Linked DNA regions of Catalinimonas alkaloidigena. The main gene of each other region encodes a partner of the protein of the gene in region 2 in a complex. Links are inferred from orthologs where the notes say so. Each region holds a gene or a part of one and is shown on either strand. Other genes may lie near its edges. The genes, in order: carB and carA.

Region 1 (6,729 bases), on a different replicon or contig from region 2:
GGCATGTGCGCTACGTACATGCCTCTTTGCATTTATTTAAGATACCGTTACGCAACATGGCAGTAATGTATTCTTAACAGCCCCTTAACACCAAACGTGCGACGAAGATCTACTTTTGCGCGTACTCAATACAATCACGAATACCTAACAAACCTTTTTCATGAAAAAGATTTATCTTCTTCTCATGGCTGCCCTTCTCCCCGGAATGGCCATGAGCCAGACGCCATTCTTCACGGAGACCTCGTATCGCGGCGCTTTCGGACCAGTCGGCACAGAAGACTGGACCGCAGGCTGGACCGAATGGGACCCCCAAAACGTGGAATATCCTGCGCCTACCGTGGTAAAATCGGGCACCATCAGTGCTGACGAGACGTGGGCCAGCACAGATGTGGTAGACCTGCAAGGATTCGTTTATGTAACCAATGGTGCTACGCTGACCATTGAACCAGGTTGTATTATTCGTGGAGATGCCGCTACCAAAGGCTCGCTGATCATCACCAAAGGTTCGTTCATCGACGCGCAAGGAACGGCAGAATCGCCCATCGTTTTCACCTCGAAAGCCGACGTAGGCTCGCGTAACGTGGGCGACTGGGGCGGGATCATCCTGCTTGGAGATGCACCGGTCAACCGTCCGAGCGCGATCATCGAAGGAGGTCTGGATGCCCAGTACTCCAGCTACGGTGGCACCAACGCTGCCGACAACAGCGGTGTTCTGAGCTACGTTCGCATCGAATTTGGCGGCGCTATCTACACGACCGACAACGAGATCAACGGCCTGACCATGGGTGGTATCGGTTCCGGCACCACCATCGACCACATCCAGTGTTCTTACATCAACGACGACTCGTTCGAGTGGTTTGGTGGCACCGTCAACTGTAAATACCTGATCGCTTACGGCGGCATTGACGACGACTTCGATACCGACTACGGCTACAGTGGCTACGTGCAATTTGCGCTGGGTGTACGCGACCCCGATAACGCCGATGCAGCGGGTGACTCGAATGGTTTCGAATCAGACAACGACGGCAATGGCTCAAACGCCAAGCCTCAAACGTCGGTGATCTTCTCGAACGTGACCCTGATCGGTCCTTACGGCCTGGGCGGTGGTTCTGCCTCTCAGTACTTCGGCCGCGGTGCTCGCATCCGTCGTAACTCGGCCCTTTCTCTTTTCAACTCGATCGTTACAGACTGGGGCACTACCATCCGTTTGGATGATGCTGCTACGCGCGACAACGTTGGCGACACGTCGCTGATTTCCAACAACTTGTTTGTTGCGGTCGATGGTTCTAACGCAGATTACAGTGTATTTGGTAACGCTGAGACCAAAGACATTCTGATGGCCATGAACGACTCGCTGGACGGCACAGCCGCCCTGGACATGGTCAGCCCGTACGGTGACGACGAAGCGCTGCCGCTGGTCAACCCTGATTTCCGCCTGGCTGCCACCTCTCCGGCTGCCACAGGTGCAGATTTCACAAGCGATTTGTTCGCAGGTCTGGTCATCACTTCCATCGAAGACGTCATCACGACTTCGTCGCTGAAACTGTTCCCTAACCCGACGGCCGACAACGTTCTGTTGACACTTGAACTGAAAAAAGCGGGTCAGATCCAGGTCAACATCCTGGACGTAACGGGACGTCAGTTGACTCAAGCAGTGAACAAACACATGGGTGCCACGCAAGAAGTGGTGAAACTCAACACCGCCAATCTTTCTAACGGACTGTACATGGTACAGATCGTAACGGAAGAAGGCGCTGTGACCAAACGCCTGATTGTGGCTCGCTAAACGAGCGAACGCCTTATTACAGAAAAAGCCCGGCAAAACCGGGCTTTTTTGTTTTATCTGGCTGCCACGCGCTGCGGAAGGCAACGCGCGCGTTAGAATCGATTATTTCTTGTGGACGGACACCTTGTTAAGCACCCGCTCGATGATTTGCCGGGACGAGATGCCGTCGGCTTCGGCTTCGTAGTTGAGTAGGATGCGGTGGTTCAGCACATCGGGGGCCACTTCCTTGATGTCTTCGGGCAACACGTAGTCGCGGCCCTGGAAGAACGCAATGGCTTTGGCGGCCAGGTTCAGGTTGATGCTTCCACGCGGCGAAGCCCCAAATTGCAAGTACGTCGCTTCTTCGTTCAGTCCGTAGTCGCGCGGATTGCGGGTCGCAAAGATCAGGTCGATGATGTAGTGCTCGAGCGATTCGGAAAGGGTTACCCGGTTGATGGCGTCACGGATCGCAAACACGTCTTCTTTGGTCAGAAGCGGTTGCACATTGGCCGAAAAGCTCATGTTCGACATCCGGCGCATTACTTCCAACTCGTCGGTTTTGCTCGGATAGCTCACGTAAATCTTCATCATAAACCGGTCGACCTGTGCTTCGGGCAGCGGGTAGGTTCCCTCCTGTTCCACCGGGTTTTGCGTCGCCAGCACCAGAAACGGCCGGTCGAGCGGAAACGTGGTTTCGCCAATGGTCACCTGTTTCTCCTGCATGGCTTCCAGCAGCGCCGACTGCACCTTGGCAGGCGAGCGGTTCACCTCATCGGCCAGGATCAAGTTGGCAAACACCGGCCCTTTCTTCACTTCGAAGTTGCCCACTTTCTGGTTATAGATCATCGTGCCGACCAAATCGGCAGGCAGCAGGTCGGGCGTGAACTGAATGCGCTGAAAATCGAGGTGCAACACCTTCGCCAGCGTATTAATCGTCAGCGTCTTGGCTAGTCCCGGCACGCCTTCCAGCAGCACGTGTCCGTTGGTAAACAGGCCGATCAGCAGGCGATTGACCATGTACTGCTGCCCCACCACTACTTTGCCGACCTCCTGAAAGATCTGTTGAATTTTCTCCTGATAAAGGCCGTTGGCCGGCGTCCCCGCGGTCGGTGGAATTGACGAATGCTCCATATAATGGCAAGTCTGAAAAATAGCAGTACTACGACCCTCAAAGTAACGAGGATCACCCTACATACGCAAATACCCGCGCGGGGCAATCGCCCCGGCAGCGGGCTCCGCAACGGGCTGCAACCCTTTGCAGGGCCGTACGTACACTAATAACAGTAATTATATTTCACGTTAACCCGCATACGCACGATGAACAATCTGAGCATAAAAGGTTCCTGGAACGAAACCAAAGGAAAGCTAAAACAGAAATACGGCCAACTCACCGACGACGATCTGGTGTTTGAAGAAGGCAAAGAAGACGAGCTCCTGGGCCGGCTGCAAAAGAAAACCGGAAAAACCAAAGATGAAATCCGCAAGGTAATTGCCGATCTCTAATTTTTCCCTTCCTACGCTATACACTTAAACCAAAACCTCATGGGAAACATTCTGGTATGGATCGCGGTCATTCTGATCGTTCTGTGGCTGGTCGGTTATCTCGGCTTCGGAGAAGCGGTAGGTAGCTTCATCCACATTTTACTCGTCATCGCCGTCATCGTTATTCTGGTCCGCGTCATCCGAGGGGCCGTGTAACTACGTCGACGTTATTTTTTATTCTGATGATCTTAACAGAAGGCTCCTGCAACGGGAGCCTTTTGTTTGTGGAAAATCCGATCTTTTCTTGGGCTGTTACGCAAAATCGCTTTACATTTGGTGCCGGATTTTAATGGGCTATCGATCATCGCACATATCATGAACCTGTGGAAGGGCTTCGGTCTTCTACAGGTTTCGTTGCGAATAAGCCCTCCACTTTCGTGAAACCTATTGCCCATGCCCCGCGATCACAGCATCCAATCCGTTCTCATCATCGGCAGCGGCCCTATCATCATCGGCCAGGCCTGCGAATTTGACTACTCCGGCTCTCAGGCGTCTCGCTCTCTTCGCGAAGAGGGAATCGAGGTCGCGCTGATCAACTCGAACCCGGCCACTATCATGACCGACCCGGTCACGGCCGATCACATCTACCTCCGGCCTCTGGAGAAGAAGTACATCGTCGAGATTCTGGAAAAACACCAGGCGATGGGTAACCCCATCGACGCGGTGTTGCCCACCATGGGCGGCCAGACGGCCCTGAACCTCGCCATCGAGTGCGATAAGGCCGGCATCTGGAAGAAGTATAATGTGAAAATTATCGGTGTCGACATCCGTGCCATCCAGACGACCGAAGACCGCGAGCAGTTCCGCCTGAAAATGAAGGAACTCAACGTCAACGTCTGCGAAGGAGCCACCGCGCGCTCGTTTCTGGAAGGAAAAGAAATTGCGCAGCGCATCGGCTTTCCGCTGGTCATCCGCCCGTCGTTTACGCTGGGTGGTACCGGAGGGGGCTTTGTCGAGAAACCTGAGGATTTCGACAAGGCGCTCGACTACGGCCTGCACGCCTCGCCTATCCACGAAGTGTTGGTAGAGCAGAGCATCTTGGGCTGGAAAGAATATGAGCTGGAACTGCTGCGCGACGGCGCTGGCAACGTTATCATCATCTGTTCGATCGAAAACTTCGATCCGATGGGCGTCCACACGGGCGACTCCATCACGGTGGCCCCGGCCATGACCCTTCCCGATACGGTTTATCAGGAGATGCGCAACCTGGCCATCCGGATGATGAACGGCATCGGGCAGTTTGCCGGCGGCTGTAACGTACAGTTTGCGGTCGATCCTGAAACCGACGATATCGTGGGGATCGAGATCAACCCCCGGGTATCGCGCTCGTCGGCACTGGCCTCCAAGGCGACGGGGTACCCCATCGCCAAAGTGGCGGCGAAGCTCGCCATCGGCTACAACCTGGACGAACTGAAAAACCAGATCACCAAAACCACGTCGGCCTTCTTCGAGCCTGCGCTCGACTACGTCATCGTGAAGATTCCGCGCTGGAACTTCGACAAATTTGTCGGCGCCGACCGCGAACTCGGTCTGCAGATGCGTTCGGTAGGCGAAGTAATGGGCATCGGGAAGAACTTCCAGGAAGCTCTACAAAAGGCCTGTCAGTCGCTGGAAATCAAGCGCAACGGCCTGGGTGCCGACGGACGCGAACTGCGCGATCAGGACAAGATTCTCTACAGCCTGAAGCACCCGAGCTGGAACCGGCTCTTCCACATCTACGATGCCATCAAGCTGGGCATTCCGATGAAGACGATCCAGGAACTGACCAAAATCGACCGCTGGTTCCTGACTCAGATCGAAGAGCTGATTGCGCTGGAGCGGGAGATAGAGCACTTCACGCTCGACACCCTGCCGAAAGAGCTGTTGATGGAAGCCAAGCAAAAAGGCTATGCCGACCGGCAGATTGCGCACCTGTTGCGTTGCCTCGAAAGCGAGGTTTATAAGAAACGTAACGATATCGGCATTCGCCGGGTCTACAAACTGGTGGACACCTGCGCCGCCGAGTTCGAAGCCAAAACACCGTATTACTACTCCACCTTCGCCGATGAAAACGAGTCGGCGGTTTCGGATCGGAAAAAGGTCATCGTGCTGGGCTCAGGCCCTAACCGCATCGGGCAGGGCATCGAGTTCGACTATTCGTGTGTGCACGGGGTGCTGGCCGCGAAAGAACTCGGCTACGAAACCATCATGATCAACTGCAACCCCGAAACGGTTTCGACCGACTTCGACGTGGCCGACAAGCTGTACTTCGAGCCGGTGTTCTGGGAGCACATCTACGACATCATCCTGCACGAGAAGCCCGAAGGCGTTATTGTACAGCTGGGCGGACAGACGGCCCTGAAACTGGCCGAAAAACTGAATCGCTACGGCATCAAGATTTTCGGAACCAGCTTCGAAGCCCTCGATCTGGCCGAAGACCGCGGTAGCTTCTCGTCCTTGTTGCGCGACAACGGCATTCCTTATCCCAAATTCGGGGTGATCGAAGACGCTGAACGTGCCCTCGATCTGGCCGACGAACTGGGCTTCCCGCTTCTGGTGCGTCCCTCATACGTACTGGGTGGACAGAGCATGAAGATCGTCATCAACAAGCAGGAACTGGAGCACCACGTAATCGACATCCTGCGCGATCTGCCCGACAACAAAATCCTGCTCGACCACTTCCTGGAAAACGCCATCGAGGCGGAAGCCGATGCCATCAGCGACGGAGAAGATGTTTACATCATCGGCATCATGGAGCACATCGAACCGGCGGGCATCCACTCCGGCGACTCGTACGCGGTGCTGCCGGCCTTCGACCTGAGCGAGAACGTGCTGAACCAGATCCGTGACTACACGCGTCGCATTGCACTGGCAATGAACACGGTCGGGTTGCTCAATATTCAGTTCGCCATCAAAGACGAAGTGGTGTACGTGATCGAAGCGAACCCACGCGCCTCGCGGACGGTGCCGTTTATCTGCAAAGCCTACGGCGAAAACTACGTCAACTACGCGGCGAAAATCATGTTGGGTGAAGCCAAGCTGAAAGATTTCAACTTCCAGCCTCACCTGGACGGGTACGCCATCAAGATCCCCGTCTTCTCGTTCAACAAATTCAAGAACGTGAACAAAGAACTGGGGCCGGAGATGAAATCGACCGGAGAGGCCATCTACTTCATCGAAAATCTGGAGGATGACTTTTTTGTGAAGGTCTACGCCGAACGGAACTTGTACTTAAGCCGTTAATACATAAAACTATACTGTGCAGCAGAAGGGTAGCCGAGGGCGTCAGACGTCGCAGGCTTCCCTTCCGCTGTTCCCGGTAGGTAACCATTGGTACGTTTTCGACTTCGCAGACCGAAGCGAAACCGGTATCTTACCGGGTAGTTGGTTTGGATAGGTACTTACGTTCCCGTTAAACTCTGAATTATCGTGCTAAAGACCGT
Region 2 (6,253 bases):
CATTGGTTACCTGTACCGTACGCCATAGGGTGAGGGACTACGCCAGCGCCTGCTGGTACAATTGGTAATTTTCTTCATCGAAGCATACGAAGATCACTGTTTCGACCGGGCCGGGATTTTCCCCGAAGGCTTTTACTTCCTGGAGGGCCACTTCTGCCGCTTCTCGTTTCGGATAACCGTAAATGCCCGTACTGATGTTGGGAATCGCTACGGTCCGAGCGCCATGCTCTGCCGCCAGACGCAAGCTGTTGCGGTAAGCCTGGGCCAGTTTCTCCGGCTCGCCCTTGTGCCCGCCGTTCCAGACCGGCCCGACCGTGTGGATAACGTGTTGCGCCGGCAAACGGCCGCCGCCGGTAATGACCGCTTCCCCCACTCCACAACCGCCTTGTCGTGCTCGGATCTTGTCCAGATCGGCCATGATTGCCGGGCCGCCCGCCCGATGAATGGCCCCATCGACACCCCCGCCGCCCCGTAGGCTCGAATTGGCAGCATTCACGATGGCATCGACTTCCATTTTGGTGATATCGCCTTTTTCAACTCGAATGTCCATGATCGTATTCCATGCTAAAAGTATACTGTTGCATACGCGGCGCGAGCCGTGGCGTTGCTCCTTACTCCTCCGAGCCTAAGTACCGGAACAGCACGTCGCGCCAGGCCGACTCACTCACTTTGTCGAGCAACACGCGGTTGACTGGCTCGCGCAGCGGGCTACCGGAAGGCAGGCCGATGCCGTAGTACTGAAGCCCGAACCGCTCGGGCAGGACCTGCAATACGTCATCCCCCCGCTGAGTTACTTCGTAGCGCAGCACCGCATCGTCATAGACAAAAGCATCCAGCCGATCTTCGTGCAGGGCCTGCAATCCGGCCGCGGGCGTGGGCAGTTGCTGGAAACCGATGCGTTCCCGCTCCAGATAAGCCGCCCCCGTCGAGTTGGCCACGGCCCCCACGCGTACGTCGGGCAGGTCGGCGCGCCCCTTGATGCTCCCCTCCAGCTCTTGCAACGTCAGTGCCGACGTCAGCGCGGCCGTAAAGCTGGAAATCACGATCAGGGCGACAAACATCCAGACCAACGCCACGATGCGACCGCCCCACGTCGAAGGTGCCTTGTCGCCGTACCCTACGGTGGTCATCGTCACGGCCGACCACCAGAACCCCGAGCCGATGCCGCGCCAACCCCGCTCGAACTGGTCGGCATTGCGCCGCCGCTCGAAGAGCCACACCAGCGCGCCCACCAGCAGCAACAGCAGAATCAGCACGCCCACCACCTGCCAGAACTGGGGCGAAAACAGCCGCTTCATCACTCCCCAGCCGCTTTTCTGTGTCGTGCGGGTCGCAATGGCCAAACCGGTGGTGTAGTACGGATGGGTAAAATCAAAGCGCGCTTCGCGGTCTTCGGTGATGCTGAGCGCCGCCACCGCCACGTCGATCGAGCTGTCGGCCAGCGCGTCGGTCATCTGGGCCAGGTCCATCTCCTGCCACTCGTAGCGCAGGTTCAGCTCGCGGGCAATGTCTTCCCACAGGGCCACGCTGATGCCACTCCAGGTGCCGTTGGGGTGGTGAATGACGAACGGCGCCACGGGTTTGGTCGCCACCACCAGCGTGCGCGTCGGGAGCTGAAACGTAGAATCGACAAACTGCTGGGCCAGAAGCGGGTGCGCCAGCAGCCCGCAAAAGAGGAGAAGAATCAGTCGAACCATACGGGGAAAGTAACCAATCGACTACACTTCTGCGTAGTGCCTGTTAGCGACTCTCTATTTCTAAGTTGTTAAACATTTCCGCGATAAGGTGATAAAGTTTAAAGAACAGCGACCACCTTTTTCATTTTTTTTTAAGTTTGCGCAATTTGTCCGGTTCCTCGCGTTGAGGTGCACCGGCTTTTTGATGAACTCATCCCACGCCTAACTCACGCATGAAATACCAGTCTCGTCAGGATGCCCTCCTCGTACTTGAAGACGGCACCGCTTTCGTTGGAAAAGCGATCGGAAAAATCGGTACCACCGGCGGTGAACTTTGTTTCAATACCGGCATGACCGGCTATCAGGAAATTTACACCGACCCTTCGTACTACGGTCAGATCATCGTCAACACGACGGCCCACATCGGCAACTACGGGGTATTCGAGCCCGAACAGGAGTCCGGATCGGTCAAGTTCTGCGGGCTCGTCTGCGACGAATTCGCCTCGATCTACTCGCGCAAGCGCGCCGACCACTCCCTGCAACGCTACCTGGAAGAGGCGGGCATCGTCGGCATCAGCGACGTAGACACGCGCAAAATTGTCCGCTACATCCGCAGCAAAGGGGCCATGAACGCGATGATCTCTTCGGAGATTCTGGACAAAGACCAGCTGCTTCACAAACTCCGCACGGAGGTGCCTTCCATGCTGAACCTGGAACTGGCCACGCAGGTCTCGACGTCTACCGTTTACGACATGGGCAACCCCTCGTCCGACATCAAAGTGGCGGTGCTGGACCTGGGCATCAAGAAATCGATTTTGAAAAACCTGGCCAACCGCGGCGTATACTGCAAAGTATTTCCGGCCCAGACGCCCTTCCAGGAAATGAAATTGTGGGAACCGAACGGCTACTTCATCTCGAACGGCCCGGGCGACCCCGGCGTGATGGATTACGCGGTCGATACAGTCCGCGACGCACAGGAGTCGGGCAGCCCGGTGTTCGGCATCTGCCTCGGTCATCAGATCCTGGCCCGCGCCAACGGCCTCAACACGTACAAAATGCACCACGGCCACCGGGGGCTGAACCATCCGGTCAAAAACCTGATTACCGGCCGCTGCGAAGTCACGTCACAAAACCACGGCTTCGGCGTAGCGAAAGACGAACTCGATAAACAGGACCGCGTGGAAATCACGCACCTGAACCTGAACGACCAAACCGTAGAAGGCATTCGCGTGAAAGAACGGGCGGCGTTTTCGGTGCAGTACCACCCCGAATCTTCGCCGGGTCCGCACGACTCGCGCTACCTGTTCGATGAGTTCATCGACAACATGCAGAAATCATAAACGACCTGAACGGGATGGAAAAAGGACGGGGCAACCTGTCCTTTTTCCGCTTTGGGTAACCCCGCCCGTCGGTCGCCTAACCTCTCGTTACACCTCATGCTGCCCCTCCTGTTCCCATGGTAAAAAGCGATGCGTTGAGCCGTATCGGCCGGAAAATCAAAGAGGTAAGAAAAGACAAACGCCTCAGCCTGAAAGAAGTCGCCGAAGCCAGCAAGGTGACGGCAGGCCTGCTGTCGAAAATCGAAAACTTCCGGACCATTCCTTCCCTCCCGGTGTTGCACAGCATTGCCAATGCGCTCGACGTCAGCATGGCCGAACTGGTAGAGCCGGTGCACCAGGACCCCATGCCGCCGTATCTGCTGATCCGGCAGGGCGAAGGCGAAACCGAAGACCGGGAAGATTCCGAGGGGCTGTCGTACGAGTCGCTCATTTCGACCGATTTCACGAACATGAACGTCCGCGTGAACATCGTGTCCATCCAGCCGGGCGTGTTCCGTCCGCCACTTGCCACCGACGCGATGGAGCTGATTCATGTGCTGGCCGGAAAAGTGCGGTACGGCGTAGGCGACAAAACAGTCGACCTGCAAGAAGGCGACACGCTCTTTTTCAACGGCCGCATTGCCCACTCGGTCGAAAATCCATTCCCGACTCCCGGTCGGCTGTTCAAAGTCTATTTTCTGGAGAATTAATTCGCTGCCCTAGGGCGCACCTTCCCGCATCCGCTCAAAGTAATGGAAGCGATTGCTGGTGTCGTGTGGCATGGGCACAAACCCCACTTTTTGCAGCAGCCGCTGCGAGGGTTCGTTGTCGCGCTCGGTAAAAGCCACCACGGCCGCCACGTCGAAGTGCTGAAAAATGTACGCCACCAACTGGTGGATGGCCTCTTGCGTATAGCCCTGCCGCCGAAACGCCATGCCGGTGGTGAACCCGATGGTAGCCGTATTGCGCTGTCCTTCGCCCGTCTCGCGACTGAGTCCGTAGAGGTTGATCATCCCCACCACCGCACCTTCCGCCTGCCGTAACCGGTACACCCAGTCATACCCCGCGCGCTTCAGGGAGTAGCGGATCGAAAACAAATGTTGTTGCACGTACTGCTCCCACAGCTCTTCTTGCTTGTAATCTTCGATGATGAAAGGATTAGGATCGTCCGTAAACAACTGAAACACCTCCTGGGCATTCGCCTCGTCGAGGGGTTCGTATTGCAGGCGCGCCGAGGGCATCAGGGGAGGAAATTGGAAATACAAGTGAGAGGTAGGGTGGGCAGACCGGGGGGGTGTTTTCATGAAGCAGGCTGTACGCGTTTGACAGAGACAAATCGTTCTTTATAATGGCGGACTAACGAATCGTACTTGACTTCCGGCGTGGTGCGGTTCGACGACGCATGGATAAAGCGCAGCGGCTCCTCCCCCGTTGCAGCCACCACAATGCCTACGTGTCCTACCACACTGCTGTTGGGGTCGGTTCCCCGAAAAAAGATCAGATCGCCGGGCCGGGCCTCTTCCGGTGTCACTTCCCTGCCCTCCCGGGCCATCAAACGCGACGAACGCGGCAGGTCATACCCGTAGTGCTCAAACACATGGTAAACAAAGCCGGAGCAGTCGAAGCCTTTGGACGGATTGGTGCTGGCATAACAGTAAGGTGTTCCCAGCAGCGTCTGTGCATACACCACCAGTTCGGGCACCGGTGGGGCGTCCTGCGCGGACGGCACGTCTGCGATCGGCACCAAGGGCACGTCCGCAGCGGAGCGTTCCATCGCGAGCGAATCGGAAGCGGGCGCGGTCAGTAGCGCGTCGTGGTGCGCTTCGTGAAAGAGCCATCCACCACTCACCATCACACCCAGCCACATCAGGGGCCAAAACCACTTTTTCATAGCGCTGTTTCTGCCTGGTTCTAGAGCTTTGAACGAGCAAAGACGCTTCGTGGTTCGGTAGGCTATGGGCGGGCGCTCCGTCGGTACAGTCTGTGGAGCACCTTTTTACGACCGTCGATCCGGGGCGTTTTCAGCCCCAACAGCTCCGCGACAAAAGGATAGACGTGGACATTCTCGAAGGCGGGGACGATCACGCCCGGCTGTACCTGCGGCCCCCAGGCGTAGAAAATGCCCGATACGGCCTGCACCGTCTGCGGATCGAAGCCGTGCGTTCCCCAGTGGGTTCCCCATTCGACTTTCTTGCCAAACTCTTCCTGCCCTACGCCCACGACGTAATATCCGGAGTCGGCCACCAGCAGCACATCGCCCGCACGAGGGTTCTGAAAGTGCCAGCGCTTCGGAAAGTCGGACTGCCGGTAGACCCGAAAATGGGTTTCCTGCGTCTTAAGGCGTTGGTAGAGCGCATCGCGGCGGGCCGGGTCGTCGGTGTAGAACGACACCTGGGTGCCGTTGTTAACCGTTACGACGGTGGTGTCGCTCACGTCGACCAACTCGGGCAAAAACAGATACGTCTCAGGTTTGGTCTCCATCTCCAGCATGCCATGATCAGAAGTCAGAATGACGTTGATCGGCAGGTCCGTTTGGTGCACCATTTTCATCAGTTGTTCCACCAGGGTATCAGCCTCGCGCACGGCCGCCCGCACCTCGTCGGAGTTCGGACCGTAGGCATGGCCGGCGTCGTCGACCAGCGAAAAATAGAGCGTGATGAAGTGGGGCCGTTCGGCCTCGGGCAGTTGCAGCCAGCGTTGTACGGTGTCGATGCGGCTGGCGTTGGGGATGCTGGCGTCGTACATCAGGTAACGGTCCGGAAACTCCCCCAGGATGGGCGCTTCGGAACCTACCCAGAAAAAGGAGGCCGTCGGAACGCCCTGTTGCTGCGCCAGTTGCCAGAGGGGCGTGCCGCCGTAAAACGCCGGATCACAAACCGTCTCGCGGTTGGAAATGCTATAAGTTCGGTGAAGTTCAGGCGCATAAAAGCGATTGGAAACCAGGCCGTGGTGGCCGGGATAGAGCCCCGTCACCAGCGTATAATGGTTCGGAAACGTTTTGCTGGGAAAGGAAGGGATGAGGCGTTCGGCCTGCGCTCCCGCCCGAATAAATTCTTTAAAATGGGGCAGGTCGTACTTCTCAACGTAATCGTGGCGAAAACCGTCGAACGAGACCATGATCACGTAGGGCCGTTCGGGCGTACGGCCCAACACCCCCTGCACCATCAGGAGCACGAAGCATCCGAAAAAAAGGTATTTTCCCATAACGAAGCGTAACACCATCACAAAGCAGAGGGAAAAGTACCACGCAAACCCAAC

What was found.
Region 1: the proteins of carA (region 2) and carB are in contact, whole or in part, in a solved structure (PDB 1KEE), measured with the Escherichia coli proteins. The link is inferred for Catalinimonas alkaloidigena from one-to-one orthologs.

The regions. Positions count from the first base shown.
Region 1 is NZ_FNFO01000003.1:250,455-257,183, forward strand. What follows is about bases 3,327-6,729. They hold carB (carbamoyl-phosphate synthase large subunit), read left to right. Parts: upstream 3,327-3,700; coding sequence 3,701-6,529; downstream 6,530-6,729. Other genes in these bases: BLR44_RS28585 (lmo0937 family membrane protein), read left to right, coding at 3,327-3,463; BLR44_RS08180 (DUF4834 family protein), read left to right, coding at 6,716-6,729. In the rest of the region: BLR44_RS08160 (T9SS type A sorting domain-containing protein), read left to right, coding at 161-1,786; BLR44_RS08165 (AAA family ATPase), read right to left, coding at 1,889-2,896; BLR44_RS08170 (CsbD family protein), read left to right, coding at 3,083-3,268; more of BLR44_RS28585, read left to right, coding at 3,308-3,326. UniProt on the Escherichia coli protein: Large subunit of the glutamine-dependent carbamoyl phosphate synthetase (CPSase).
Region 2 is NZ_FNFO01000008.1:317,515-323,767, forward strand. Bases 1,036-3,962 are described here. They hold carA (glutamine-hydrolyzing carbamoyl-phosphate synthase small subunit), read left to right. Parts: upstream 1,036-1,909; coding sequence 1,910-3,016; downstream 3,017-3,962. Other genes in these bases: BLR44_RS19810 (transporter substrate-binding domain-containing protein), read right to left, coding at 1,036-1,697; BLR44_RS19820 (helix-turn-helix domain-containing protein), read left to right, coding at 3,133-3,705; BLR44_RS19825 (GNAT family N-acetyltransferase), read right to left, coding at 3,715-3,962. Outside these bases: BLR44_RS19800 (hypothetical protein), read left to right, coding at 1-28; BLR44_RS19805 (O-acetyl-ADP-ribose deacetylase), read right to left, coding at 38-550; more of BLR44_RS19810, read right to left, coding at 612-1,035; more of BLR44_RS19825, read right to left, coding at 3,963-4,299; BLR44_RS19830 (C40 family peptidase), read right to left, coding at 4,296-4,886; BLR44_RS19835 (alkaline phosphatase family protein), read right to left, coding at 4,949-6,199. UniProt on the Escherichia coli protein: Small subunit of the glutamine-dependent carbamoyl phosphate synthetase (CPSase).